3 regions of the Acinetobacter sp. FB genome follow, and region 3 is predicted to be linked to each of the others. Evidence: predicted binding sites of a transcription regulator. Region 3 holds the regulator's gene; each other region holds the start of a gene.
The links. Region 3 encodes PhoB, which activates phosphate uptake and scavenging genes when phosphate is short. Its sites were predicted from a motif close to TGTCATNAANCTGTCATAA; they were not measured.
Positions count from the first base shown of each region.

Region 1: the regulator PhoB is predicted to act here: its motif matches at 3,688-3,706, upstream of AC0JIQ_RS11345 (inorganic phosphate transporter).
Region 2: the regulator PhoB is predicted to act here: its motif matches at 6,473-6,491, upstream of AC0JIQ_RS08325 (porin).

Region 1 is NZ_CM148502.1:2,382,883-2,393,508, forward strand. It holds gene radA (DNA repair protein RadA) at 1-438, shown strand, start outside; gene AC0JIQ_RS11340 (Tim44 domain-containing protein) at 521-1,522, shown strand; gene AC0JIQ_RS11345 (inorganic phosphate transporter) at 2,013-3,641, opposite strand; gene metH (methionine synthase) at 4,081-7,767, shown strand; gene AC0JIQ_RS11355 (hypothetical protein) at 7,937-8,821, shown strand; gene AC0JIQ_RS11360 (endonuclease domain-containing protein) at 8,855-9,223, opposite strand; gene AC0JIQ_RS11365 (MFS transporter) at 9,358-10,578, opposite strand.
Region 2 is NZ_CM148502.1:1,769,071-1,779,696, forward strand. It holds gene AC0JIQ_RS08290 (O-succinylhomoserine sulfhydrylase) at 1-1,099, opposite strand, end outside; gene AC0JIQ_RS08295 (alpha/beta fold hydrolase) at 1,234-2,319, shown strand; gene AC0JIQ_RS08300 (NAD(P)-dependent oxidoreductase) at 2,323-3,195, shown strand; gene AC0JIQ_RS08305 (hypothetical protein) at 3,329-3,967, opposite strand; gene AC0JIQ_RS08310 (metal-dependent hydrolase) at 4,334-5,284, shown strand; gene AC0JIQ_RS08315 (YARHG domain-containing protein) at 5,606-5,875, shown strand; gene AC0JIQ_RS08320 (HIT family protein) at 5,963-6,376, shown strand; gene AC0JIQ_RS08325 (porin) at 6,628-7,728, shown strand; gene AC0JIQ_RS08330 (YidB family protein) at 7,788-8,417, opposite strand; gene AC0JIQ_RS08335 (DUF6231 family protein) at 8,576-9,037, opposite strand; gene AC0JIQ_RS08340 (DUF2797 domain-containing protein) at 9,076-9,945, shown strand; gene lpxB (lipid-A-disaccharide synthase) at 9,978-10,626, opposite strand, start outside.
Region 3 is NZ_CM148502.1:90,685-101,310, forward strand. It holds gene AC0JIQ_RS00405 (GTPase) at 1-33, opposite strand, end outside; gene AC0JIQ_RS00410 (hypothetical protein) at 237-461, shown strand; gene AC0JIQ_RS00415 (LysR family transcriptional regulator) at 902-1,810, opposite strand; gene AC0JIQ_RS00420 (LysR family transcriptional regulator) at 2,300-3,193, opposite strand; gene AC0JIQ_RS00425 (PACE efflux transporter) at 3,288-3,728, shown strand; gene AC0JIQ_RS00430 (DUF2147 domain-containing protein) at 3,866-4,330, opposite strand; gene phoR (phosphate regulon sensor histidine kinase PhoR) at 4,453-5,811, opposite strand; gene phoB (phosphate regulon transcriptional regulator PhoB) at 5,820-6,530, opposite strand; gene AC0JIQ_RS00445 (TetR/AcrR family transcriptional regulator) at 6,781-7,458, opposite strand; gene AC0JIQ_RS00450 (SDR family NAD(P)-dependent oxidoreductase) at 7,764-8,591, shown strand; gene AC0JIQ_RS00455 (MATE family efflux transporter) at 8,655-10,022, opposite strand; gene AC0JIQ_RS00460 (methionine aminotransferase) at 10,122-10,626, opposite strand, start outside.

The DNA of each region.
Region 1 (10,626 bases), 1.1 Mb from region 3:
GATGCACACGGGCAACCACGTCGAGTGGCTCTTGGCTTAGAGCAAAACCGTTTGAATATGTTACTTGCAGTGATGCATCGTCATGGTGGTGTGCAAACCTCAGGACAAGATGTTTATGTCAATGTAGTAGGTGGTTTAAAAATTACAGAGACTGGCTCTGATCTTGCAGTTTTATTGGCTTGTGCATCAAGTTTAAGAGGTAAAGCCCTGCCACAACAATTGGCAGTTTTTGGTGAGGTTGGACTGTCTGGTGAGATTCGTCCTGTACCGAATGGTCAAGAAAGATTAAAAGAAGCGACCAAGCATGGCTTTAAATATGTGATTTTACCAAGAGCTAATGCACCGCAAAAATCTATTGATGGCGTTCAAATCATTGCCGTTGCACGCTTACATGAGGCTCTCACTGAAGCAATGCAATTGAGTGACGAGTTGACATAAAAAAACATATTTTTATAGTTGAAATTACAGATAAATACCTGCATAAATACATTTACAAATAGGATTTAAATAGGAATTTTCGATGCAAGTACACCAGCGTGGCTTGATGGCAGCTCTTTTAATGGCAACATTGGTTGCTGCACCACTTGCAGAAGCAAAACGTGCAGGTGGTGGAAAAAGCCACGGTATGAGCAGATCTAGTTCATCTAGTCAGTCATACCAACAATCTAACCAATCTTATCAGCAACCACGTCAAGTTACGCCTGCTCCACAACAAACTGCACCTCAAAAATCAGGTCCCGGTGTTGGTTCAATGGTTGCAGCTGGTGTAGCTGGTGCGGCGGTAGGTGCAGTTGCAGCTAATGCCTTAGCTGATGATAAACCACATAACCCAACAGCCACTGATCAGCAAACAGCGAATGCTCAAGCTGCACAACAAGCCCAAGAGCAAGAGAAAAAAGGTGGAATCCCAACTTGGATCTGGTTATTACTGATTGCAGGCGGTGCTTTCTTTATTTTCCGTAAATTCAGCGGTAAACAAAAAGTAGCTGCAAACAATCCTTATGCGCCAAATAATAACGGTCAAAATAATTTTGGTCGCCAAAATACAGCGCCTGCAGGTGACAATACCAATATTTTTGGTCAATCTGTCGGTGGCGGTACGGCTACTCCTCAAGCACCATTTGGCGGAGCATCAATGAGTAGTGGCAATCAATTACCTGATGGTACTGAACCTGCTGCGTTCTTACGTGTAGCTCGTCAGCGTTTTAATCATATTCAATCGGTGAATAGTGCCAGTAACATTGAAGAAATTCGTCGTTATTTAACACCTGAACTTTATTCATCTATGTACAGTGACATTATGGCCAACCAAGACCAAGATGTTGCAGAATTTAGTAATCTAAACGCAATGGTTGTAGATAGTGCCACTGAAAATGGTCAATACGTTGTTAGCGTCCGCTTTACAGGAACAGTAAGCGAAGATTTAAACAGCTTGCCGCAACCTTTCACCGAAATTTGGCATTTTGTTAAGCCTGCCGGCTCGCAACAAGATTGGGTTGTTGCGGGTATTCAACAAGCTTAATTGAATCGAACATCACGTAATACATACAAAGAGCTGTTTCGACAGCTCTTTTTTTGTCAATTTTTAGAGATAGAAATAAAAAAAGCCACTCTCTATTTTGGAGAATGGCGGAGTGTAAACCCTAATTTCGAGTGCCTATATTTTTAAATAGATTTAAACAGGCAGTTAAGTAAACTGTATATCTCAGTTATCTTAGCGGATAATCAAGAATAAAAATATTCCTCGTTTGGGGAATAAAACTATTTTTGTAATTGGTTCACGTAGATCTTCTTAGCTTATTCAGGCATTCAGGCATTCAGGCATTCAGGCATTCAGGCATTCAGGCATTCAGGCATTCAGGCATTCAGGCATTCAAATTAGAACCGATCTATTTGAGTTAGAGCCTAATATTCTTGGTTTGTGTCCGTATCTATCGCTATCTTATCACCCATAAAAAAAGCTTTGCCTCGGCAAAGCTTTTTAAAGTGATTTGGCTTTAAAGCAAATCAAATCATGATACAAACTGTAAGAATAACCAGTATAAACCACCAGATAAACAAATCGTCGCTGGTAAAGTAAAGATCCATGCAGAAAGTATTGTTTTCACTGTTGCGAAGTTCAAACCTGATCTATTCGCAACCATGGTACCTGCAACAGCACTGTTTAAAACATGTGTAGTCGATACAGGCATACCCAAGCCATCAGCAGCAGCAATGGTACTCATTGCAACAAGTTCAGCAGACATCCCTTGGCCATAAGTCATATGATTCTTACCAATACGCTCACCAACAGTCACAACAATGCGCTTCCAACCCACCATCGTGCCTAAACCGAGTGCAAGTGCGACCGCAACTTTAACCCAATTTGGAATGTATTGTAGGAATGAATCAAGATTACTACGATACTCTTTAACAGTTTTAGCTTGGTCTTTATCCATCTTCGGTAAAGCTTCTGCTTTGTCTAAACGTTTAAAAGTTGTGGTACTTAAATACATATCATTACGGATTTCGCTTACAGCGGCCTCAGGAATAGCTTTAAGATCACCGTAATTTGCAACGCGTGTTCCTAAGTGTTCTGTCATACTTGCAAGTGCTGGAACAACTTCAGGTGTTTGCTCTTTGGTTTGAATATATTTTGTGAGTACAGCACGCGCTTTCTCATCAGATAATTCATTTTGATTTACATTCAACACAGCAGCTGTTTGACTTGAAAGCTTTTCAAATGATTGAAGATGATTTGCATCTAAGCTTTTGTTTAGTGAATATGCTAATGGCACTAAACCGATCAAGATCAACATGATTAAACCCATGCCCTTTTGACCATCGTTAGAACCATGCGCAAAGCTCACGCCCGTACATGTAAAAATCAAAATTGCACGGATGAGCGGTGGTGGTGGTTTATTACCTTCTGGTGGTTGAAAAAGTTCTAATTGGCGTTTAAAAATTGTTTTAACCAACAAGAATACAATTGCTGCGAAAGCAAAACCGATTAAAGGTGAGAATAATAACGCCTTACCCACTTTAATGACTTGATCCATATCAATGCCGCTGGTTGCACCAGTTGAAGCATTTAAGAAATGGTTCATGATCCCCACACCTAAAATCGAGCCGATTAAAGTATGAGAGCTTGATGCTGGGATACCAAGGAACCAAGTCCCTAAGTTCCAAAGAATGGCTGCAATTAACAAAGCAAATACCATTGCAAAACCAGCCCCACTGCCGACATTCATAATCAGTTCAACAGGAAGTAAAGCAATAATACCGTAAGCAACAGCACCACTCGCTACCATAACCCCAAGGAAGTTACAGAAACCAGCCCACATCACTGCAACAGGTGCAGGTAATGCATTGGTATAAATCACGGTGGCAACCGCATTGGCTGTATCGTGGAAGCCATTTACAAATTCAAAGCCTAAAGCAATGAAAAGTGCCGTAGATAGAAGAATAACTGAATATAAACTCAAAGGTGGTACATGCGCTAAGTCAGCACTCACCTGAAAACCAATATAAATAAGTGTTGCAATAATAATTGTTAAAAACACCGGCATAAAAAATTTCGGTGTAGGAACATGTACATTCGTCGATTTTGCCGTAGAACTGGCAAGCGGTGAATCCGAAACAGGAGGAAGATTAGAATTCATGTAGACGGTAAGAGGATAATAAAATCCTCTGTATTGTTTAATTAAATTATGACAATTATATGACAAAGGACTGTCATATGAAGCCAAATTTTCATATTTTTCTTACATTTTTTTATGTTTTTTTTGATTCAAATCAAGATTATTTTTATTTTTATATAACAAAAACAATATCTTAATTCAAAATAAATTCAATCAAACCTGTTTGTCTGATTTTGCAACAAACACAACAAAATATGAAACTTATTTGTCATATTTCGAAATATACGTTGTCTTTTTAGGCATTATTCACCGAAATTATTGCAATTTCATGAAGCTTTTATGACATTTTCAACCTGACTGGATGAATCACATCATCCTGATGCTGAAAATACGCGCTTTTTGTTCGCTTCTGTTACAATGCCCCTGCTTTTTTATCTTCATCATCGACTGGGGTTTCTGAATGTCCACGCTTACCACCCTACAATCACTTCTTGCCCAACGTATCCTGATTATTGATGGTGCAATGGGGACGATGATTCAACGCCATAAATTAGAAGAACAAGATTATCGTGGTGAACGTTTTGCAGATTGGGCCTCAGACCTAAAAGGCAATAATGATTTATTGGTGCTAACACAACCACACATTATTCAAGGCATCCATGAAGCTTATTTGGATGCAGGTGCAGATATTATTGAAACCAACAGCTTTAACGGCACACGTGTTTCAATGTCGGACTATCACATGGAAGACCTCGTACCAGAGATCAACCGTGAAGCAGCGCGTTTAGCTAAAGCAGCTTGTGAAAAATATTCAACGCCTGATAAACCGCGTTTTGTTGCAGGTGTACTTGGACCAACCTCACGTACCTGTTCGATTTCACCGAATGTGAACGACCCTGCATTCCGTAATATTACTTTTGATGAACTCAAAGAAAACTATATTGAAGCTGCCCATGCCTTGATTGAAGGTGGTGCAGACATTCTCTTGATCGAAACTGTGTTTGATACCTTGAACTGTAAAGCTGCAATCTTTGCGGTAAAAGAAGTATTCAAGCAAATTGGTCATGAACTGCCGTTGATGATTTCAGGCACCATTACCGATGCATCAGGTCGTACCTTAACGGGTCAAACCGCAGAAGCGTTCTGGAACTCAGTACGTCATGGTGACTTACTCTCAATTGGTTTTAACTGTGCCTTGGGTGCAGACGCGATGCGTCCACACGTAAAAACCATTGCTGATGTTGCTGATACTTTTGTCTCTGCGCATCCAAATGCAGGTTTACCAAATGCCTTTGGTGAATATGATGAAACCCCAGAACAAACAGCCGCATTCATCAAAGAATTTGCTGAAAGTGGTCTCATCAATATCACGGGTGGTTGCTGTGGTACCACACCAGATCATATCCGTGCGATTTATAACGCAGTTAAAGATATCAAGCCACGTCAAATTCCTGAAACCAAACCAGCCTGCCGTTTAAGTGGTTTAGAGCCATTTAACATTTATGATGATTCATTATTCGTCAATGTGGGTGAACGTACCAACGTTACGGGTTCAAAAAAATTCCTACGTCTCATCCGTGAAGAAAAATTTGCCGAAGCTCTAGAAGTAGCTCAGCAACAAGTTGAAGCTGGTGCACAGATCATCGACATCAACATGGATGAAGGCATGCTCGATTCGCAAAATGCGATGGTGCACTTCCTGAATCTAGTGGCATCTGAGCCTGATATCTCTCGTGTGCCAATTATGATTGACTCATCAAAATGGGAAATCATTGAAGCAGGCTTGAAATGTGTACAAGGTAAACCCGTCGTCAACTCGATTTCATTAAAAGAAGGTTATGACGAGTTTGTCGAAAAAGCACGTCTATGCCGCCAGTATGGTGCTGCGATTATTGTGATGGCCTTTGATGAAACAGGTCAAGCTGATACCGCTGCACGTAAACGTGAAATCTGTAAACGTTCTTATGATGTTCTTGTCAATGAAGTGGGCTTCCCTGCCGAAGATATTATTTTTGACCCGAACGTATTTGCAGTGGCAACAGGGATTGAAGAACACAACAACTATGGTGTCGACTTTATTGAAGCCACAGGTTGGATTAAGCAGAACTTGCCGCACGCCATGATTTCAGGTGGTGTCTCAAACGTTTCCTTCTCCTTCCGTGGCAATGAGCCTGTGCGTGAAGCAATTCACTCGGTATTCCTTTACCATGCCATCAAACAAGGCATGACCATGGGGATCGTGAACGCTGGTCAAATGGCGATTTACGACGATATTCCAAAAGAACTGAAAGATGCGGTAGAAGATGTTGTTCTGAATCAGAACCAAGGTGAGTCTGGTCAAAACGCCACAGAAAAACTGCTTGAAGTGGCAGAGAAGTTCCGTGGTCATAGTGGCGCACAACGTGAAGCTGAAAACCTCGAATGGCGCAACGAGTCGGTAGAAAAACGTCTTGAATATGCCTTAGTCAAAGGTATCACCACTTATATTGATGAAGATACCGAAGAAGCCCGTTTAAAAGCCAAGCGTCCACTCGATGTGATTGAAGGTGCATTGATGGATGGCATGAACGTGGTTGGTGACCTGTTCGGCTCAGGTAAAATGTTCCTGCCGCAAGTAGTGAAATCTGCACGTGTAATGAAACAAGCTGTCGCTTGGCTGAACCCATACATCGAAGCTGAAAAAACAGGTAGCCAGTCTAAAGGTAAAGTGTTGATGGCGACTGTTAAGGGTGACGTACACGATATTGGTAAAAATATCGTGGGCGTGGTCTTGGGCTGTAACGGTTATGACATCGTTGACCTTGGTGTGATGGTACCTGCGGAAAAAATCCTGCAAACTGCGATTGATGAGAAATGTGACATCATCGGTTTGTCTGGTTTGATCACCCCATCTTTGGATGAAATGGTGTTTGTTGCTAAAGAAATGCAGCGTAAAGGCTTTAACATTCCATTGTTGATTGGTGGTGCAACGACCTCAAAAGCACATACCGCAGTGAAGATTGATCCGCAATATCAAAATGATGCGGTGATCTATGTAGCTGATGCTTCTCGTGCGGTCGGTGTAGCAACTACCCTGCTATCAAAAGAAATGCGTGGCAATTTTATTGCAGAACATCGTGCTGAATATGCCAAGATTCGTGAACGTTTAGCCAACAAGCAACCGAAAGCGGCTAAACTCAGCTATGCTGAATCAATTGAGAATGGTTTCAAGGTGGATGACAACTATGTGCCACCGATTCCAAATAGTTTAGGTACGCAAGTCATTACCAATTATCCATTGGCGACATTGGTTGAGTACTTTGACTGGACACCATTCTTTATCTCTTGGAGCTTGGCAGGTAAATTCCCGAAAATCCTGACAGATGAAGTGGTCGGTGAAGCGGCAACGGATTTGTATAACCAAGCACAAGAGATGTTGAAAGACATTATCGAGAATAACCGTTTCGATGCACGTGCTGTATTTGGTTTATACCCTGCGCAACGTACAGGTGCGGATACAGTGAGTGTGTTTGATGAATCTGGTCAAAAGGTTACGCATACCTTTGAGCATATTCGTCAACAGTCAGACAAAGTGACAGGCAAACCAAATTTATCTTTAGCGGACTTTATTAGCACCTCTAAAGATAATACCGATTATCTTGGCGGTTTCACTGTATCAATCTTTGGTGCTGAAGAATTGGCGAATGAATATAAAGCCAAAGGCGATGATTACTCAGCGATTCTGGTTCAGTCTTTGGCCGATCGTTTTGCCGAAGCATTTGCCGAGCATTTGCATGAACGTATCCGTAAAGAGTTCTGGGGCTATAAAGCCGATGAGACTTTGGGCAATGAAGAATTGATCAAAGAGAAATATGTCGGTATTCGTCCTGCACCAGGTTACCCTGCTTGCCCAGAGCATTCTGAAAAAGCGGTATTATTTGACTGGTTAGGTTCGGAAGCGAAAATTGGTACCAAGTTGACTGAACACTTTGCAATGATGCCGCCATCTTCTGTCAGTGGTTTCTATTATTCGCATCCAGAAAGTGAATACTTTAATGTGGGCAAGATTTCTCAAGATCAGCTTGAGGATTATGCAAAGCGTAAAGGCTGGACACTGGATGAAGCGAAGCGTTGGTTAGCACCGAATTTAGATGATTCGATTGGTTAGTTGAATCCCCCTAAATCCCCCTTTATAAAAGGGGGACTTTCACGTATCTAATAAATTACGTGACCGCTCCTCCCTTTTTCAAAGGGAGGTTGGGAGGGATTATTGTTGCATTCAAATATTTCATATAAGATCAAATAACAACCTATTCAATATTCTAATGAGTTTGTAAATGCATGGTATCTGTGCTCTTTGTAAAGATGAAACTAATTTAAAAGAAAGCCATCTAATTCCAAAGTTTGTAGGTAAATGGTTGAAACGAACTAGTGCTACGGGTTATCTACGTGACATAAAGAATATAAATAAAAGACAACAAGATATTTTCAAAGAATATCTACTTTGTCATAACTGCGAAATTTTATTTTCAGGATGGGAAAAACTATTTTCAGAACAAATATTTTTGCCTAGCTTAGACAAACAACAATATATTTCATCTTACAATGAATGGCTTTCAAAATTTTGTGCATCACTATCATGGCGGACATTAATATATATAAAAAGACAAAATAGTGACTTTAACGATGAGTCAGAGTATTTTTTAAAACAAACGCATCAAGCTGAAACTCATCTAAGAAACTTTCTATTAGGAAATACATCTAACCTAGATCAATATGAACAACATATTTTTCCGTTATCTGAAATAGAAAAACCACCTGAATCATTGAATTTCCCATCAAATATTAATCGCTACTTTCTTCGAAGTATTGGTATTGATGTTCTTACAGGTGACAAAGATATTTATACTTTCACGAAACTCCCAACATTCTTAATTATAGGTATTATCAGTTCAAAATATTCAAAACAAATGCGAGCTAGTAGGGTTGCACTTAAACAGGGAATTCTAAGACCATCAAATTTGGTAATGCCAGAATATTTATTAGGTTATATGAAAGATAAGGCTAGAGAAATTCAAGTCAAGGTTAGCGATATTTCAGAAGATCAAAGCAATAAAGTATATGAAACCGTTACAAGCAATTTAGATAAAACTGCTGATTCAAAATCTTTTGAAGCAATGATGCATGATTACAATATTTTTGGGGAGAAAATCTTCAAATAAATCCTCCCCAGCCCTCCTTTAAAAAAGAGGGATTTAGGAGGATTCTAACCTTCGCCGAACTACACAATAAATCTGTTCTACCACAGCATCAATTTCAGTCAAAATTTGATGATTACTAAATCTCAGTGTCAGAAGTCCAAGCTCATTCAAAGCATAATCTCTATTTAGATCAGCCCCTAATCCTTCTTCTGTATAGTGCTGCCCACCATCACATTCAATAACTAAATGTGCTTTGGGACAATAAAAATCCACTATAAAATTTAGAATTGGCTTCTGTCTATAAAACTGCAATTCTAAAATCTGTTTACGTCTGATTCTTTGCCATAGTAGTTGCTCAGCATTAGTCATATTGCTCCGTAAATCACGGGATGGCTGTTTTAAATTTTTGTTATAAGGTTTCATGAATTTGTCATCTTTAGAATTATTAATTTTTAAATTTACAAAGTCTAATTCACTTTTAGTTGAACTCATTCAAAATATTTCAAATAAAAAAATCTCTCAATCCTTTAGAACTGAGAGACTTAAATATAAACGACCTATTTAACTTTTGTATTTGGCAAAAAGACTGTTGCGAAGCCAAGCAGTGGTAAAAAAGAACATAAACCAAATACCCATTCGATTCCATTCACATCAGCCAAATGCCCAAGCCCTGCTGCTGCAATACCGCTGACACCAAACATCAAACCAAACATTAAACCTGAGATCATGCCAACACGCCCTGGAACAGCCTCCTGAGCATAAACTACCATTGCAGCAAAAGCAGACGACAACACTAAACCGGTTATCACGGATAAAACTGTTGTCCAAAACAAGTTGGCATACGGCATCATCAAAGCAAAAGGCGCCATCCCTACAAAAGACACCCAAATTACCGCTTTACGCCCAATTCGATCGCCAATCGGACCACCTGCAAAAGTACCCAAAGCAACCGCTGCCAAAAATACAAACAAATGTAATTGAGCCGTTTGAAGACTAATCTGAAACTTATGAATCAAATAAAAAGTAAAATAGTTACTAATACTCGCGATATAAGTAAATTTAGCGAACATCAATACACTAATCGTAGTTAGAGCAATGATTAATTGGCGACCATGCAACTTGGTTTGTGTTTGATTGACCTTTGCAGCAAATGAGTTTTTTGCATGGCTAATCGTCCAACGACTTACTCCAAATAAAACCCAAATTGCTAATAATGAAAATACTACTAACCATGCAACCGCATGTTGTCCAAAAGGCACAATAATCAAAGCAGCCAATAATGGTCCAATTGCAGTTCCTGTATTACCGCCGACCTGAAAGGTCGATTGAGCTGTACCAAAACGTCCACCCGATGCCATTCTCGCCACACGCGAAGCTTCAGGATGAAAGGTTGCAGAACCTACCCCAATCAATGCAGATGCGAGCAACAATACGGTAAAAGTTGGAGAAAATGCGAGTAGTAAAATACCGCATAATGTGACCATCATTCCTAATGGTAAAAGATATGGTTTTGGATGTTTATCAGTATACAGTCCAATCCAAGGCTGAAGCAGTGAACCCGTAATCTGATATACAAAGGAAATCAGCCCGACTTGCGCAAAACTGAGTGCAAAGTTTGCTTTAAGCATGGGATAAATAGCGGGTAAAACTGCTTGAATTAAATCATTAAGTAAGTGTGCAAAAGCCACAGCACCAACGATCTTCATGATCATACCTTGCGGTTGCTCATTTGTAGCAGTATTTGCAATACCATCATTCAACTGTATTGAAGACGTCATATCCGAAAAACTCCAATATCTTTAGATAAGACGCTTATTGTAATTTGT
Region 2 (10,626 bases), 1.7 Mb from region 3:
TTCCTGCAGCCTGTTTGGCTTCAGCCGACATTCTACCATGTGAGGTCGTTGCTGGATGTGTAATTGTTGACTTAACATCGCCTAAATTACTGGTAATTGATAAGAAGCGCGTATTATCAATAACCGTCCACGCACCTTCACGTTCGCCTCTTACGACAAAAGATACAACACCGCCAAAACCTTTTTGCTGTTTTTTGGCTAATTCATGTCCAGGATGATCTGTTAAACCAGCGTAATACACTTTTTCAACCTTTTCATGTTGGTGTAACCACTCCGCAAGTATTTGTGCATTTTCACAATGCGCTTTCATACGAATACTCAGAGTTTCTAAACCTTTTAAGAAAATCCATGCATTAAATGGGCTCATTGAATTACCCAAAGTACGGATTACACCATTAACTTCTTCAAGTAAATCGTTTTTGCCAACAACTGCACCCCCTAATGCACGCCCCTGACCATCAATATATTTTGTTGCTGAATAAAGTACTAAATCAGCACCGAACTTAATCGGTTGTTGCAATACTGGCGTACAAAAACAGTTATCTACAGCAAATAATGCGCCATTGGCATGAGCAATATCTGCAATTGCTTGCATATCACCAACCTGTGCCAAAGGATTCGAGGGTGTTTCAATAAAGAGAATACGTGTATTTGGACGAATCGCTTGTTTCCAGCCTTCAAGATCATCCAAATCGACAAAAGTCACTTCTACAGCAAATTTAGCAACATATTTTTCAAATAAAGCAATGATTGAACCGAATACTGCGCGAGAACAAATCACATGATCGCCAGCTTTTAAATATGCCATACACATAGCATGTACAGCCGCCATACCAGAACTTGTCGCAACGGCACGCTCTGCACCATCTAGTATTGCTAAACGTTTTTCAAAGGCTTGCACTGTTGGGTTGGTATAACGTGAGTATGTATTTCCTGCGATTTGCCCAGAAAATTTTGCGGCAGCATCTGCGGCGCTTTCGCAAACAAACGAAGATGTTAAAAAGATAGGTTCACTATGTTCCCCTTCAAAGGTACGATCATGCCCTGTGCGAATAGCCAGTGTTTCAAGTTGATATTCTAAATCATCGCTTGGATTCATCGTTTTGTATGCCTTATGATCAGGTGTTTAAATATGCCAACATTTTGAGCGCCTAATGTATTTAAGGTCAAGGCGTAAGATGAAATTATCGCTTAGACTTCGTGCAATCTTGACTCATGATGAGATTTTCAAAGATGAAATCACTTGTAGAACAGCAAAAAATAAATTTTAAACATCTGGCTATGCGTGTCTTCGATGCAGATAGGCTTGTGTTGTCACAGTCGACACCTTATCAAGTGATTGCCGAATTTAAACAAACTCGTGTTCGTTTTTATGCTTCTGAAAACAAACGTTACAAAGAACCATTGGTATTTACAGCTCCTCTTGCCATCAACATGGATATTTATGATCTATATCCATACCGCTCTTTGATTAAACATTTTCAAGAAAGTGGTTTTGATGTTTATCTAATTGACTGGGGTAAGTTGACTTACAAGAACTACCAAGTGAATTTCTTATCTTTTATCGATAAATTTATTCCACGTTGTATTGAAGCGATTCAAAAGCATTCTAAATCTGAAAAAATCTCTTTGCATGGTTGGAGTATGGCTGGAATTTTTGTCACACTTTACACCGCTCGGCATAAGCCAAATGCGGTTAAAAATTTAATTGTTTTAGGTAGTCCGATTGATAGTTATGCATCGGGTTATATCGGGAAATTATATAAAACACTGGCATATATTACGACGCGTAACCCAACCATCAAAGATTATGTCTATAACCGTTTACCTAAATTGATGATTCATTCACCTGGTTTTTTAAACTCATTAGGTTTTAAATTGTTAGATCCTAAGGGCTGGATTGATGGCAATATTCAATTGCTCAAAAATCTTGATAACCTCAAACTGGTGCAAGAAGACGCAACACTCAGCCATTTCCTAAATAATATGATTGATTACCCGGGGGGGATCAACCAAGACATGTTGTTTAATGTTTGGATGCAAAATCCATTAAAAAATGGTGCAATCACATTAAAGAATAAAACCATTGAGCTTAAAAACATTGAATGTTCATTGTTAGTTGGTGCAGGTAAAAGCGATCAACTTGTTACTTCTGAGGCAGCTTTTCCTTTAACACAGTTGACAAATAGTCAAGATGTCACGTTTACTTTGATACCTGGCGGGCACTTAGGTTTAATGTCTAGTCAAAACAGTTCAATTGAGTTCTGGCCAACACTGACAACTTGGTTAACAGAACGCTCAACTCCAATAAAAAGGTAAACTATGACTCAATCTGTTGCATTCATCGGTTTAGGTGCTATGGGCTATCGCATGGCTGCGCATTTACCCAAGTATTTCGAAAAAGTTTACGTTTGGAATCGTAACTTTGATAAAGCTAAGCAACATGCAACAGAATTTGGCACTTTGGCGGTTGAACTTGCTGAAGCGGTTCAGGCAGATGTTATCTTTTCGTGTTTACCGACCAGTGATGACGTTGAAACATTAATTGATGGTGTGAATATTAAATCAGGTGCAATCTGGATTGATTGCACCAGTGGTGTTCCTGAGGCAGCGCGCCGTCTAGCAGAACGATTAAAAATACAAAATATCGATTTTCTCGATGCGCCTGTCAGCGGACAAACCATTGGTGCAGAAAATGCAACACTTACGGTTATGGTGGGTGGCGACATTCATGCTTTTGAACGTGCTTATCCTGCGATGGCAGCAGTCGGAAAGCTCATTCAACACGTAGGTGATTCGGGTGCAGGATTTGCCGTTAAAGCAATTAATAACATGTTACTGGCAGTCAATTTATGGTCGGTTGCAGAGGGGTTTAGTACACTCAAAGCGCATGGCGTAAACCTAAATGCAGCTTTGAATTGTATTAATGCTTCTAGTGGCAAAAGTATGGTCACAGAAACTATTTTTCCACAACGAGTTCTCAGCCGCGAATTCCCTGTAACTTTTGCATTGCCTTTGCTTGCAAAAGACACTGGTATTGCGTTGAATTTAGTGCATGAGGCAAAACTTCCAGCACCTATCCTCGCCTTAACCCAGAGTTTGATTCAAGCAGCAAACCTTACTGCAGAACCCAATAGCGACTTTTCTTCTGCTGTCAAAATGTATGAAGAGTGGACCAAGATTACACTTAAATAATCAATGGTCGAAAATCTATGATTTTCAATAATTAAAATCAAACGCTATTATTAATAAATTTAAAATAAAATATAAATTAAAAATCACTTTATTATAAATAAAGTGATTTTTATAAATTTAAAACAAATTATTGTCAAGATAATGGGATTATTTCGCCTTGAGCTGGAGCAGTATCAGAGCCTTTACCAGCAGTACCTTTATCTGCTAAAAATCTAAATTCAGCTGTTCCCTTTTCAGTTGAAATTGTACCACCAATTGTATATAACTGCAGGTCACCACTGACTGAATAATCATTATGACGATTATCAACTTTAAAATCTAATTCAACATGAGATTGGCTTTTTGCTATTTCAAACATCTTTTCGATAATAGTTGAAATCTGACTATCACTTAAGCCACTCTCTTGCATCTTTTTATAAGTCTTATCGTATGATGCAGATGCTCCAGCACTCCAAAATGACCAAATACTTAAATTAGCACTTGCATGAGTCTTTTCAAACTCTTCAATTTTAGTCTTTGTTGAGGCATTTACCATGCTTAAAACCATCTCATTTAGTTTTCTTACATCTTCTGATGTAATTGCCATAACACTGATTTTTGCTTTTATTGTACCTTTAGAATGAGCTGGTATCGTATAACTTAATCCTGTAAAGGAACCAGTGCCTTGAGCTTTTACACTAAAACCAGTTGAACTCGATGGATTATCTGAAGCAGTTAATGATAATGTTGAGCCTTCAGGAAATTGAATTGATATTTGTGATTCAGTTAACATTTTTAATTATCCATATTATAATTAGGAGAAAGCAGTATAAATATTAATATGGAAAATAAAATACTTGAAATTTGGTATTTTAAAATAAAATTAATTTAACCTATCTTAATAATTAAAAAATCAATAATAAAATCAAAGTTAAATCAAAATATATAAAAATAATTATAGTTAATAATTTAAATTTGTATTTATTGTTAAAAAATGACGATTTGTTTAGAACAACTCACTAAATAAAATTATCTAATTTTTATCATTAAATCTAAAAACATAGAGTTTTTTGTCCCCAAACAACATGGTGATCTGTGTTGCTGAGTGCTAAAAATTGTTTAATCAACTTAATTAGTAACTACATATTGGGTAACGTGTATGATCATGGAAAATCACCAAATTAAAGCTAGAAAAGTGCATTTCGATTTTTCCGAATCATCAGTCTGTTGGATGCCTAATGATCCGCTATGTTCACACATCGCTAACGGTATAAATATGCTTCTTCCTGTAGGTGAATTTTGGTTTTGTAGAGTGTTTAACAAAGCCCTACCATATATTAAAGATCCGAAATTAAAAGATGATGTGACTGGATTTATTCGTCAAGAGGCTGCTCATGCCCGCGCACATGAAAAAGTACAAGACTTTCTTAAAGAAAATGGTTATGACATTCAAGATTCATTAAATCGTGCCCACCTAATTTTCAACGTTTTGTTAGGTGATAAACCTTTAGGTATTCCCTTTATAAAAGGTGAAAAACTTGATGAATATTGGTTGTTGTTCCGTGTAGGTGTAATTGCCGCCATTGAGCATTTTACAGGTACAATTGGACAGTGGACACTTGAAAGTAAATCTTGGGATAAAGCAGATCCTGCGATGAGTGATTTATTCCGTTGGCATCTTGCAGAAGAAGTTGAGCATCGTTGTGTAGCTTACGACCTATTTGAACATTTATCATCAAATAAACTTGGTTTTTATGTCTCACGGCAAGTCATTATGTTAGCGATTTTCCCGCTCTTTATTTATTTTCTAGCAGACTTCGCTCGTAATCTTGGAAAACAAGATCTAGATCATCAAGATATGCAGAAGTTGATGCGTCGAGGATTTTTTACTTTTATTCGGAAATTTGAAGAAACTGCAACGAAAACAGATCATCTACCCACCATAAAATACTTATTTAAAGCGGCCTTACGGTGGGTATCACCACAGTTTAATCCTATTCATGAGGGGAATACAGAACAAGCCTTAGCCTATATAGCACACTCCCCAGCAGTAAAATTTTTTGAAAACGTAGCACAGCAAAAATCATTTAAAGTTTCTACATTTAGTTGACACAAAACGATGATACAGCGCCACTCCTCGGAGTGGTTATTATTTATTTTAAATTTCAATAAGTTTGATAATTATAAGCTATACAATTTCTATATCATATTTTCTAAACTTATCGTTATATCTTCAAAAATTTGAATACGAACTAGCAATAACATCGTTTTATGAATGAATTATGGATAAAAATTACACTCCAATAATACAGTTTCATTGAAATTTCATTGATAAACCGTATATTAGTAGTTGAACTTAAGTCAAATCGTGAAAATAGACATATTTTCTTAATTTATTTGAGTTCGTGCCTTTTAACTAGAGGAATACCTCATGAATAAGTTTACGGTTGCAGTTTTTGCTGGATTGGTAAGCCTTACAGGTTTTAACCTTCAAGCAGCTACACCAGAACAAGAATGTAAAAAGTTGCAAGATGACTATAACCTCATCTATGCATCTAAAGGATTTTGTTTTAAAGATGCAGATGCCAAGGCTAAATATGGTAATGAAAACTGCCATACAACAAAGCCTAAATTTTCTGACAGAGAGCAACAACGCTTAGATGAAATTAAAGAGCGTCAAAAAGAATTAAATTGCAAATAAAAGCCTTATTTTTAAGTCTTAGCAGTTTGTTTTCTATTTTTGTCTGAAAAGCAAAACTTCTCATCTCATTATATTAAAGGACTAATCATGGCGTACGATGACCAAAATATTTTCGCAAGAATCTTACGAGGCGAACTACCTGCAATCAAAATCTATGAAGATGATCAGGTTCTCGCTTTTATGGATATTATGCCTCAAGCAGATGGTCATGCTTTAGTTATTCCTAAAACACCTGCTGTTACTTTGATGGATTTACCTGCTGATGCAGCAGCCTATACGATTCAAATTGTTCAAAAGATAGCTAAAGCAATTGAAACCGCTTTAGATGCTAAAGGGATCGTACTAATGCAACTTTCAGGAGCTGCAGCTGGGCAAACAGTTCCACATGTGCACTTTCATTTGATTCCTAGCTCAGTTCATGAACTTGGTCGTCATGCAGCACAAATGGGTGATCAGGAAAAGATTAAAGCCTTTGCTGAAAAGATTAAAGCAGTGCTGTAAGCAAAAAATTATCTAAATGATGGGGCTTTTCGCCCCATTTTTATTTATTAAATATATAAAAATCAAGAACAAATATAATTATTACTAAATATGAATCGTCATCAAACTGTCATTTTTCTTTCACTTATCTGTCACAAAGTTTGCCGATACTGCATACAAGTCAGTGAGCTGTGTAACTTTATGTACACAAGCAAGCTTATAACAGTAACTAAGGCATCAGCCATTTACAAAAAGTGTTTGGAGAAATCTCAATGAAAAAATTGCTTCTTGCTGCTACTGTAGCAACTTTAGCCATGAATGCAGCGCAAGCAGCACCTACATTGTATGGTAAGCTCAATGTGACTTTAGATCAAATCGACAAGAATGGCTTTAAAGATGAAAGCGTAACAAAAATTAACTCAAATGCCTCTCGTCTTGGTGTGAAAGGCGAAGAAAAGTTAACGAATACCCTTTCAGCTGTTTACTTAGCAGAATGGCAATTAAATGCTGACAGTGAAGATAAAGATGGCAAAGAATTAACACAACGTAATCGTTTTATTGGTCTTAAATCTGATGGTGTTGCAACATTAAAAATTGGTAAATTTGATTCTTACTTTAAAACAGCTGCTGGTAATAACCAAGATATTTTCAATGACCACAATGATCTTGATATGACAGCTGTATTAGCAGGTGAAGATCGTCTAAACAATGTTATCGGTTTTGAAACTGATAAAAAATTATTGGCTGGTTTAGCATTTAACATTATGTTCCAACAAGGTGAACAGAATGAAACTACTAAAGATAAAGACGGTAAAACGATACCTCTAGATAACTCTGCAAGTGGTCAAAAAGGTAGTCGTAATGGATTCGGTGATGGTGTTTCAACGTCTCTAACTTACGAAAATAAAGATATTGGTTTAAATGCAGCTGTTGCAGGTAACTTTGCAGTTGCATCAAAGTATAATGCTTATGGCTTATCTGGTGTATATACAGATGCAGTACGTGTAACTGGCTCACTTGATTTATCTCAAGTAGGTGCTGAAGGTTTAGTATTCGGTGGTTTATGGCAAACTGCGAAACCTACAGATGATACACTTGTAGGCTACAAAGGCTTAAAAGAAAACGCTTTCGGTGTAACTGCTGCATATATCATTCCTTCTACACCAGTGAAGTTAAAAGCAGAATATATCTCTGCGAAAACAGAAGTTGATGGTCTTGAAGATCGTAAAAATGATTTATACGGTGTAGGTGCTGATTACAATATCAATAAACAAGCTCGTTTCTACGGTGTTGTTGCTCAACAAAAAATTGACTGGCAGAAAGACAATAACAAGAAAACTGTTATTGGTTTAGGTATGGAATATAACTTCTAATCAGAAGTTTATTTCAAATATTAAATAAAAGGGCGTTTCGCCCTTTTATTTTTATATACTTATCTTTTTAAAAAACCACTCACCAAATTCAATACTTGTTGAATATCTTGATTTTCTTCTTGGGGATTGGTATTACTTCCTTGCGGAGTCAAAGAATCAATCACTTGAGGTAATACAGACGCAATCGCACTGTAAATTTCTTGCTTTGGCGCTTGTGATTGTTGAGCAACCTGTTCGATATCTTGATCATCAAATAAGCTTTGAATATTTTGGGTTGGAACATCTTGAGCATTTACTTGTTGAGGATCGACCCAGCTCTGTACCTGATTGGATAAACCTGTACTTTTTAGCTTATCTAATGCCCCTTGTAAGCCCCCCTGTTTTTGAATCCAAGCAAGAACCAACGGCAATACGGCTATTAATAATGTTTGGGCTGTGTTCCCCCCACTAGTATTACTATTTGTCTGAGATGTATTGTTATTCGTACTACCTAACTGACCCAAAACTGAACCTAGGATTCCACCTAAACCACTTTGCGGCTGATTTTGATTATTTTGTTGTTGACCACTAAGTTTCCCTAAAACAGAGCCTAAAATTCCACCTAAACCACCACTATTTTGCCCAGATTGTTGCTGACCGCCTAAAGCCTGTTTCGCTAAAATCTCTACGATATTTGTCAAATCTGTCATGATTTTAATATTCCAATTAGAATTATTTATTCGAAAAGCATACGCTGCTTTTCAGCATGAAAACAAAGTTAAAGTGTTAAAATTTGCAAGAACATTTAATCAGTTTATTATTATTTTATAACTGCGGCTTATTCAGAGCCGCAGTCAAGCCTAAGAAATCACCAACGAAATTTATTCCAATTTTCTGGATTTGCCCAAAATTTAGAGTTAAACCAATCAGGAACATGTTTATAAGTTAAAATATTGAATTGCCATAGAGCAAAATCACTATCATGAGTAGTCTTATCAATAAGTTGAGTAAAACCTAGTGAACGTAATAGCTTTTCATCGTTTCGTTTACTAACAACAACAATCCTTTTTGCCATTAAGTCGCGTAACTTCACTAAAAGCTGCGCTTTATGTGTTTCAGTGATGTTTTGCATTTGCTCTGTATCAAATAATACAAAACCTAAATCATAACGTTGTGTAAATGGCAGATTTAAAAAGTCAGTTACGTTAAAATGATGCCATTGAATTTCAGCATTTTGATCAATTTGCTGACCTATACAAAGTGCAGTATGAATGGGCTGTTCTTTAGATAAATCGTCTAGCATAGAAGTGATGACATTTTGTTCAGCCATAACTGCAACCCTTGATTGAGAAAGATGAGAGTTTATTGATGGAACTACAAGGCATTTGTCACAAAATGCACGCAGCGCTCAAAACGCATAGTGTAACTGATCAACCAACCAGCAAGGCAAATGTTGAATATAAATTTATATTAGATCGTTCAGAAACTGATCTACCCTTCGTATTAGGTCAAGAATTAGAAATTGAATGGACTGGAAATATTTTTTGTACTTCGTGTGGTGCAAAAACTCCAAAATCATATTCCCAAGGTCACTGTTTCAAGTGCTTCAAGACCAAAGCTGAATGTGATCTTTGTATTATGAAACCTGAGACTTGCCATTATCACCTTGGAACTTGTCGTGAAGATGAATTTGCACATAAGGTTTGTTTCCAACCTCATATTGTATATCTAGCCAATTCAAGCGCACTAAAAATTGGAATTACTCGTATCGTTAATATGCCGACTCGATGGTTAGATCAAGGTGCAACCCAAGCTTTGCCCATTTTAAAAGTTGGTTCACGCCGCTTATCTGGTCATTTAGAAACTTTATTTGGTACACAAATTGCCGATAAGACGGATTGGCGTAAGCTCCTTAAAGGTGAAGCTGAACCATTGAATTTAATTGAGCAACGTGACCAGATTTTGGAAGAATTTGCACCAAAAATTCAAACGATTCGAGATGAGTTTAGCCAAAACTTAGAATTCAATGAAGAACTTGAATTTTTAGAACATGAATTGCCTAAAGAATTTATTTACCCAGTTGAACAATATCCAGAAAAAATTAAGTCCTTAAATTTGGATAAAACACCCAAAATTCGTGGTGTTTTACATGGCATTAAGGGGCAATATTTATTACTCGATATTGGTGTCATCAATATTCGTAAATACACAGGCTATGAAATGATTCTAAGAGCGTAAATGATAAGGTGGCATTTGAAATGCCACCTTTTTTAACTTAATTTGTTTTTTAAACAATTCAGAATTGCATCAACAGGATTTTCAGTATCTCCTGAGATTAATTGTTTATGCATACTTAGATGTTGCATCATCTGAATATGTGCTGTTTCATTATCCATTAATTTTTCAATTTCAGAAGCAAGGTGTTCTGGTGTTGCATCAGCTTGAATTAATTCTTGAATGACTTTTTTACCTGCAATGATATTAGGTAAAGAGTAGTATGGAATCTTAACAAGAAACTTAGCAATCATATAAGTTAGCCAATGCAACTTATAAAAAGTCACCATTGGGCGATGCAATAACATCGCTTCAAGCGTCGCAGTTCCTGATGCTAGTGCGACAATATCACTCGCATTCATGACCATGCGACCTATTTTAGATTCAGCATCCGTATTTTCTAAAATATAAATTTTAGATTTTAAAGTTACATCTAAATTTTGAATACCATGTTCAATTTGTTGTCTTCGAGCATCATTGATTGCTGGAATCAGAAACTCTAGTTCAGGATATTTCTTATGTAGTATTTCCGCAGCCCCAATTAACAAAGGCAATAGTCTGTCAATTTCACCTCTTCGACTTCCTGGTAATAAAGCAACATGCATTTCATGTGCAGATAGACCAAGCTGATGCTTTGCTTCTACA
Region 3 (10,626 bases):
CTCTTCAAAATCTACATCTACAGAGCTATTCATAGCCAATCCTCAGTTGCTTTTTATTAAAAAATATTTGATGTTCAGATTAATTATATGGAATAAATAAATCAATAATTTACATTCTTATTGCGACAGAATATGTCGTTATTATAGAGACTTTTTACAAGCAAACTATCTAAAATATTAAGCAGAAATATTCAATAATTTTCATAACAGTCGTATCTTAACTTAGGTGATATTCTATGGCATTTATTCATAGTTCAAATGTAGTGCAATGTCCAACTTGTAAAAATACAAAGGTAACCGCATCTCATCGAGATATTATTAGCCCCTTAGATATTCCTACTTGTGCAAAGTGTAAAGAAAAAATGAATTTTCTAAAAAAAGCTGAACTAATAGATTGGTTAACGCACCCAAAAGACCTTTTAAATAACCCTAGAGATTTTTTAAAATATTTTCAGAAATAAAAATTTCACTACAAACGAATACCATTACTTTTTTCCCATTCATCGCTCCATTTAACATAATGGGTGTTATTCGAACTAAATCTTAATTATTTTAATTAAATAAATTGCTTATAAATTTAGCATAACCTAAAAAGCACCCAAAAGTCGATTCAGAAATAAGTCGGCTGCTTTTTAAGCATGTTTGATATTTCTTACCAAGCATAAAACTAACCCTGTAAGCCATTTCCTACACCGATTAACGTCAATGTCCCATTTTCAGCCTAAGTTAAATTCCCTAATATCAACTCATCAGGAACAGGAAGTTCCAAAACATAAAACAAAAATGATAAGTTTGAGCATCAGGACGTGAGGTAGGACAGGAGTTATACCTAAAGTGCGAAATACGAAAAAGCCCGACAGGATGTCGGGTTTTTTCATTTGATCTGAAACTCAGTACGTTTCTAAAAGTTCATCTGCTTAGCATTGTAATAAGCATGAATAGCATCTGCACAACTGTTAATGATTTGGTCTTCATCCTTTTTCCAGATTAATCTGACTTCACTCAATGCGTTTTCATCATGAATAGGAATCAGTCTGACATTATTTGGAAGAATCACTTTAAATTCCTCAGGTACCATACAAATGCCAAAACCATTCGCGACTAACTCCAGTTGAGACCTCTTTCTCGAATAGATTTTGGTTCTTTTGGGAGTAAAACCATTAACCAAACATAAATTAGCTGCCAGATAGCTTAACCCACCACGTCCTTTATGAGGCACAGAAACAAAATTAAGTTGTGCTAACTCTCGAATCGTCACACTTTCTTTTTCATAGAAAAAGGAGTCTGAGCTATGAGCAGCAACGTATAAAGGGGCAGTGTATAAACTGATCGAATTTACATCATTTAGATTGTGATAAATCGGCGGGCGAATAAAGCCCAAGTCAATGCTGCCATTTAATAAATACTCGAGCTGTAGTTCAGATGATAAAGTATTCATTTCAATATCAATCAAATGTGTATCACACAACTGCTCAAAGATTTCGAGCTTATTTTGATCAAGCACAATACTACTAGAATGTGCGATTTTAATAATTCGCCCTTCACCACGACTAATACTTTGAGCACTCACAATCGAGCTTTTTAAATGATCAAGGTTGGTCTTTAAACTTTTATATAGTGCTTCACCTGCAGGGGTGAGCCTTATTTTTTTCTCTGAGCGATCAAAAATTTCAAAGCCCAGTTCTTCTTCTAAATTTTTAATTTGCCTGCTGAGAGCTGATTGGGCAATAAAAAGCTTTTCTGACGCTGCAATAAAGCCACCAGTTTCAACAATCGTGATTAGATAATTGAATTGTTTTAATGTCCACATATCTCAAAATTAGATCATTGCTTGTTTTTTCTATATTAGATTAGATGGTAAAAATCTTATACCTTTTTCATAGATTCTTTATTTGAGTAACTGAAGATGACCATGACAAAGAAAATATTAATATTGATCGCTTTTGTTATCATTTGTCTACTCGCTCAAAGCTATGATGCTTATATGGGAATGACGAGTTCAATAGATCATATGAATTTATTGGGTGATTAACAGCATTCATTTAAGTTCAAGCTTAGATTTAATCTATTTGATAAATTGATCTAAGATTTAATCATGTACGCTTTTTCTTACATTGATTAAGGTGAATATCCCATTTGCAGCTTTAATTGAATTGTCTAATATCAATTCATCAGGAACAGGAAGTTCCAAAACATAAAACAAGAATGATAAGTTTGTGCATCAGGATGTGAGGTATGACAGGAGTTGTACCTAGTGAAAGGAATATGAAAAAAGCTCGACAGGATGTCGGGCTTTTTTTTATTCGATTTGAATTTGTTTTGCCCAAAACTCAATAAGAAATTGCAGAGATTGGCTGAGCGGTTTGTAGCTTGGCCAAATCGCATGAATTGGCATATCTAACCCATTGGTCGTATCACTAAATGCTAAACGAGCTAAACTTTGCTGGTTAAAATGCGCTTTCACAACAGAAAGGGGAAAATTTCCCCAACCTAATCCTTGCTCGACCATCTGAATTGCCATCGACAAATTATCAGTCGTCCAATAGGTTTCAGAAACTAGAATGCGTGGATCGGGTAAAGCATAATGTTTACTCGCCACAATAATTTGTCTTAATTCAGAGAGCGTGGTGAGTTCATTACGCTGCTGTTCTTTCAATTTCTGTGCATTGTAGGGTGAAATGGCTGCTACAAACTTTTCCATCGCTAATAATCGAAAACGTTGGTTTGTATCAATATTTGAAGAACTATAAGCAACATATAAGTCAATTTCATTTTTTTCTAGGCGCACTTTTAATTCTTGTTGAGGCGCTGAAACCATTTCAATATTGAGTAGTGGATAACGTTGAATCAGTTGTTCAATTCCCGCCAATAAAAACTTTTGGTTGACGTCTGCAGCAACCCCAATCGAAATATCAGTTTCGAGTCCCATCGAAAGCTCGCTTAAATGCATTTCAAGTTGGCGCATTTTGGTGACAATCAACCGTGCATGAGGTTCAATTGAAAGAGCGACTTCGGTAGGGGCGAGATGATTTTTACTGCGCTCAAATAATTTTAAATTCAATTCAGCTTCGAGATTCGCAATCGTCATGCTGACAGCCGAGGGCACTCGATTCAAGGCACGTGCTGCTGCGGAAAAATTACCACGATCAATGATTTCAAGAATCAACTCTAACTGATCACTGCTGAGTTTCATGACAATTTCCTTGTCAGTAAATCTGATGACGATTAACTTTTTTTATCAAATTTAAAGGGTAAAATCCACTCATTATTGATTTTAAGGTGTGGTCATGCAAGGAACCAAGAGAAGAGTCACCTACGTATTTTTCTATGAAGTTTTTAGCTTTTTCATCTGTGCGATGGTGCTGGCTGTACTTTCGGATACAAGCATAAGTCATACAGGACCTTTGTCGATCTTGATTGCTGTGATCGCAGTGACGATAAATTACTTTTATAACCATGTATTTGAGATGTGGGAAAAAAAGCAGATCTCCAAAAAACGCACAGTAATGAGACGGGTGGTACATGCCATCGGCTTTCAAATTGTTTTAGTGATGATTTTGATTCCACTCATTGCATGGTGGATGCAGATCAGTTTAATAAAAGCATTTTTGTTAGATTTCAGCCTGATGGTTCTAATACCTTGTTATACCTTTGTTTATAATTATCTTTTCGACCATATCTTTGGTTTACCCAGTCATTTGGTGGAGTCGAAACCTGTATCTGTTTAAGTCATTCCTTCATTTGAAATGTATTTTTATCTATTTGTTATTTATCTCAAAATCACAGAATTATTTGAAAAAGAGCGTATTTATATACGCTCTTTTTGATGGATTTTTAATCTAATTTTGAAAGGGAGATTTCTAATTTAGAGACGAATCCACGTCATATTTCTAAACGTATTATTATTCGGGTTTTTAGCTTTTATCGTGAGCATTTTACCTGTTTTGCTTAAACGCGCATTCAAACTATATTTATATCCATCATAAGGATTGATCCATACACCTTGTCCAAATTCTTCATTTAGATTCAGCATTTTAAGATTACTTAGTACTTCCATACCAATAATCGGCTGATTTTTTAAAGCACCAGTACAAGGGGTGCATAGTGTCGGAATCGCCTCTTTGCCTTGAGGGTACATTTTTACAATGACAGCACTGTATTGTTCAGTTTTAGAATTACGTCTGATCACAATATCAGATAGATAAGAACCACTCCGTTCATCTACCACTTTCCAAGTGCCGATCAATGGATCAGTGGGCATTGCGATCGCTGAAAATGAACTACTTAAGCCTAGGAGAAAGGCGAAACTACGAAAGAAATGAGAATTCATAAAATATATTACGTCTAAAGAGGAATGTGTGAGCAGTGAAATTAATCAAAATATTATTATATTATTATTGTAATTAAATTGTAATATCAAATATTTAGGGAGCAATTTTAGCTCCCTCTATTTTAACCTATACGATACAAACGTTCTTTGGGAAAGACAGCGGTAAAGGTTGAGCCTTCGTTTTCTTTGGAGCTAATTTCTAAATGGGCGCCATGTTGCATTAAAACATGTTTGACAATTGCTAAGCCTAAACCGGTTCCCCCTGTCTGACGGCTACGTGCGCTGTCAACACGATAAAAACGCTCAGTTAAACGGGGTAGATGTTTTGGATTAATGCCAATCCCATTGTCTTGTACGGTAAAGTAAGCGTGATCACCATCTTCATGCCAGCCAATCGTAATAATGCCGCCTTTCGGCGTGTATTTAATTGCATTGGTGATTAAATTACTAAACGCACTGGCAATTTCCATATCAGAGCCGATTAAATCACAATGACTGTCGATATCTAAATTTAAAGTATGACCATAATCGAGATTATAAGCACGCGCATCATCAAATAATTGATTCATCAAATTTGCCATGTCAATAATTTGATTTTTAGCAACTTTTTTATTGTTTTCTAAATTGGATAAAAGCAATAAATCATTCACCAATGCATTCATACGTTTGGTTTGTGATTGCATTTGAGTGAAAGCGCGTTTCCAGCGAGGAGTAATGTCATCTTGATCGATAAATGTTTCGATATAACCACTCAATACGGTGAGCGGTGTACGTAATTCATGAGAAATGTTGTCCACGAAGTCTTTACGCATTTGTTCAAGATTATGTACGCGAGTGGTGTCATACGCCACCAATAAGCGGCTTTCACCACCAAAACGAGTTAACTTCACTTGCACATATCGGTCTTCGTCCATTTGAGCCTGTAAACGGATACCATCAGGTGCTTGATCGATATGATTAAAATATTCAATAAAACTGGGTTGACGCAAAATAGCCAGTAAATTACGTCCGCGATCCAAAGGATTGATGCCCAATAACTTCTCGGCAGCAGGATTCCACCATTCAATCTGATGTTGGTCATCAATCAAAACGACAGCTTCAGCCAATGCAACCAGCGATGATTGAGCACGATCAATCAAACCTACCATTTCAGCTTGAACGATACGTTCTTGTCGCTGCGCTCGATAGACATTAAATAATAATGCACCCCAAATACCGCTTAGATTTGGGGGAACATCATAGGGGCGATTTGAGATCCACTCATTGACCAAATACAGTGAGCGGAGTTGGAGTATAAAAAAAACGACGAACGCGACAAAAATACAGCTCCAAAAGTATCCAACCCCGAATCCAATTAAGCTCGCAATCAATAAGAAAAAAAGTAGCAGTCTTAGATCTTGTTTTGCAAACGTCCATAAATTGCTGTGACGGAAACGTTGATGTTCACGTGCCAGTTCAGGGACGGGATAAGGTTCATACATAAAGGATTTTAACCTGCTGCCAAATCAGCTCGTGTAGAAAAACGATAGCCTGTGCCACGTACTGTTTGTACAAAACGATCTACGCCGAAAGGTTCTAAGACTTTGCGTAAACGTCGGATATGCACGTCAATGGTACGATCTTCGATATAAACATTACCGCCCCAAACTTGATCCAGTAATTGTGCACGTGTATACGCACGTTCAGGGTGTGTCATAAAGAAAGCCAATAAACGATATTCGGTTGGACCCATATCGAGAATACTGTTACCAAAGCTCACACGCTGGCTGACTGGATCGAGCATTAAGCCATTAGCATCAATGACTTTTTCGCCACTGAGCGCATTTGCACGACGTAATACCGCTTTGATACGAGAAACCAATTCACGCGTAGAGAATGGTTTGGTCATATAATCATCTGCACCCGCATCTAACCCTTGCACTTTATGGTCTTCTTCACCACGTGCTGTCAGCATGATGACAGGAATCTCAGCTAAGTTTTCATCACGTTTGAGACGACGGCATAGATCTACACCACTGACACCACCCGGTAGCATCCAATCCAGCAAAATAAGAGCAGGACGCTGATCGACGATAATCTGATGCGCTTGTTTGGCATCCTCAGCTTGTAAACATTGGAAGCCTGCCATATCCAAAGAGGTATGGATCATTTCGCGGATCGGTAGCTCATCATCGACAATTAAAATATAGTCATCTTTCACTGCGCAATACCCTTAAAATCTGTAACGGTGAACCGTTTTGTTGTTATGACAGGCTTATTACAAAGATTAATTATGACAATATCATTGCAAAAGAGTTAATAAAGTCGAATTTAGCAATAAATTGTGACAATTCTAGGGCAGAGTAGTGACCAAATGATGACAAGTTGTTTGCAAATAAAACAAATGAATTCATTTGGTTAATACCATTGAAACCTTTCTATTGTGTTCGTCACAAAACTGTAAAAGGATTTTAATTTTTTTGTGAGGTGGTTTCAATAAATGATAAAAACACAGCACAACAAGCAGATAACACATCTTCTAAGGGTTGTTTAAAACCTTCGGAAACCCAACGAATAATAATATGCGTGACGTAACCATTTAAACCTGTTGCCATTAATGAAACTTCTTCACCGCTTTGAGGTGCATTCGGCATGGTAATCATCACGAAAGCTTGGATAATTCGGTCGAATTGAGTCAAGGTTTCTTGAATCGTCGCCTGATTATGTAAATCTTGCACCAACATGGCATCGATATAAATAATTCGTGCCATACGAGGGTCATCTTTAATCGCACTCAATAATGCAGATAAACCTGCCGTAACCATATTCTTAGGTTCAGGTGCAGCCATGAGCACAGCTTGGGTCAAACAATTTTGCATTTTGCCAATCATTTTTAAGAATACCGTTTGGAAAAGCTCCTCACTTTTCTTAAATGATTCGTAAAAATAACGCTCAGTCAGCTTCGCCTCATTACAGACATCTTTGACAGTGACCGAAAAAAAACCCTGTGTACCATAGGTTGCAATGCCTGCTTCAATCAACTTTTCGCGGCGAGCTTCTTTGCGTTCAGTTAAAGAGAGACCTTTAAACTGACGCTCTTTCGCTTCGGTATTATTTTTCTTGCGTGTCGCTAGATCTTCAGTTGCCATGGAAAAACCGTTCCCTAAAAAGTCTTTAAATCGTATGTCTAAGATTTATTTGCATTTTAAACAGGTCTTGCGAATTTAGAATAACTAAATTTCGTAAAACTTATTTCATCGTGTCTAAACATCTTACGTCATGAAATGTAAATAGACCTAATATGACAAGCAATATGTTGGTTATTGCCATTTGTCTTAAAGCTGTAGTGTACTATATTGACAACCCGTATTGTCAAAATTATATTGGTTATAGCTTAAACTGCACATGATCAAGACAAATGTGTGCATATCATTCGCAATACAAAGGATAGGCAATGAAAAATTTTAAAAATAAAGTCGCAGCGATCACAGGTGCAGGTTCTGGGATTGGACAACAATTGGCAATTTTATTGGCTAAACAAGGTTGCCATTTGTCATTGAGTGATATCAATGAGAAAGGATTAGCGCAAACTGTTGAGTTGGTAAAACAAAACCCAATCACAGTAACGACCAAAGTTCTTGATGTTTCAAACCGTGAAGCGGTGAAGCAATGGGCGCAAGAAACTGTTCAAGATCATGGCTCAGTGAATATGATTTTCAATAACGCAGGTGTGGCACTTGGCTCAACTGTTGAAGGCGCAAGTTATGAAGATTTGGAGTGGATTGTAGGCATTAACTTCTGGGGTGTTGTTTACGGCACCAAAGAATTCTTACCATTCATTAAGCAAACCAAAGATGGTCATATCATCAATATCTCAAGTATTTTTGGTTTAACTTCGCAACCAACACAATCTGCATACAATGCAACAAAATTTGCGGTACGTGGTTTTACTGAATCATTACGTCAAGAACTTGATATTGAAAAGAGTGGCGTAAGTTCTCTTTGTGTACACCCAGGTGGTATCCGTACCAATATCGCAAAAGCTGCCAAAATGAATGACAGCTTAAAGAGCTTGGGCATGGATCCAAATAAATCGATCAAGCAGTTTGATAAATTCTTACGTACACCACCAGAAGAAGCTGCACGTCAGATTTTAAACGCCGTGTTGAAAGATAAACGCCGTTTGTTAATTGGAACAGATGCACGTATTGTGGATTCTTTCCAACGTCTATTCCCGACGGGTTATCAACGTATTGCTGCACTTGCAACGAAAATGATGTAAGTTGCAAGCATAAAAAAGCCATTCTTAGAGAATGGCTTTTTTATTTGAGGATCAAAGAAATTTTTAAATAAGGACTTTGATCTTGGTCTTCTTCCAAACAAACTGATAATAAGAGGCTTGTAATACACATAAGCACACAAAAGAAAGTGCATAAGCAGTCCAAATGCCCGTTAAGCCCCATAACGAACTAAACCAATAGGCACAAGGAACTTCAATTAGAATAATAGTGAGAATATTGATCATCATTGGAACATTGACGGTTCCACTAGCTCGCATGATTGAAGCAAAAATAGCGCTTGCGCCAAAGAATAAAATTGACCATAAAACAATAAATAAGAGCTGCTGCCCAAGTTCAATGACGCTATGATCGGTAATAAATAGAGCCATTAAATATTTGGAAAATAAGTAAGCCAAAGTGATCAAACTGCCAGTAAATATGACATTCATTCCTAAAGCCGTTCGTGTGACTTTGGCTAATAACTCGGGTTTGCCTGCACCAATCGCTTGAGCGGCAAAAATAGAAGCCGCAATTGAAATAGAGAGGGCTGGAAATTGAATATAGTTGAGTACTTGGTTCACTGCACCATATGCTGCGGTCGCATGTGCACCGTAATGATTAACCAAACCAATAATGACTAAGCCTGCCAATGAAGTTGTCACCATTTGGATGCCTGTTGGGATACCAAGTTTTAGGATCAGTTTACTTAATCTTGCATCATGGCGAATGCTTTGCAAAAGTCGCGCATCTATTTTGAGAGGATGATTCTTATAATTGAGGTAGAAGCTTAGAAAGATCAGTACAGCAGCATATCCCATGATCGTTGCAACAGCAGGGGCGACAATACCTAGAGCAGGGAATCCAAAATAGCCTTTGAGCAAAACAGGCGTTACTGCCAGACCAATCAGGCTGGTTAGGCTCAATGCAATTAGAGGGGTAACACTATCACCGACACCGCGTAAAATCGAAGTATAAATAATATAGACAAACAATAATGGACTACCCACTAGCATCCAGCGAACATAAGGTAAAGAAAGATGCATGACTTTAGGATCTGTACCTAATAATTGCAAAATATGCTCGGCAAAGCTCCAACCTAAAACAGCAATAATGCTGCCCCCAATTAAAGTCATAAATAGAGTCGAACCAATCACACTTCTGACTTTTTCAAGATTTTGCGCACCCCATGCCTGTCCAATCAGTACAGTCGTTCCTGCGGAGATTCCGATCACAAATGCCAATAAAAAGAAAAGAATTGGGAAGAATACAGAAACCGCAGCAATCGCATCAACTCCCATCATTTGACCTACAAAGATGGTATTAATCGTTCCCGACAAGTTCTGTAAAATGTTGGTAGCAATCAACGGAACAAGAAAAACAAAAAAAGTTTTCCATAGATTGGGTTGCATGACCAAAGGTTGGCGTGGTGTCATTCAGTTTCCTTCACGCTTCATCCTGAAACGGCTATATTTTTTCCAACATAACATTATCGTTACTGTTGGAGGCATGATTGTTCAGTTTATTTTTGTAGATCAACATTGTACGAGGATTTGACTCGCACGCTCTAAAGTCTGGTCTGTTTTGGCAAAACAAAAACGAATCAGGCGTAGTGATTCAGGTGCTTGTTGATAAAAAACGGAAATAGGAATCGCGACAATTTTGTGTTGTTCTGCGAGGAATTGGCACATTTCCACATCATTCAAATCAGGGCGAATCGCACTGTAATCTAAATTTTGGAAGTAGGTACCTTGTGATGGAATAAACTTGAAACGTGAACTTTGAATTTGAGTATTAAAAAGATCTCGTTTTGCTTGATAAAAGTTCGGGAGTTCCTGAATGTGCTCAGGATGTTGCTGCATATAGTTCGCTAATGCTATTTGGCAAGGTGTGGTTCCGCAAAAATTGGCAAATTGATAAATTTGACGAAACAAACGCATTAAATGTGGTGCTGCAATGCAATAACCCGTTTTCCAACCTGTAACATGATAACTTTTTCCAAAAGAACCGATTACATAACTGCGGTCACGTAATTCGGGG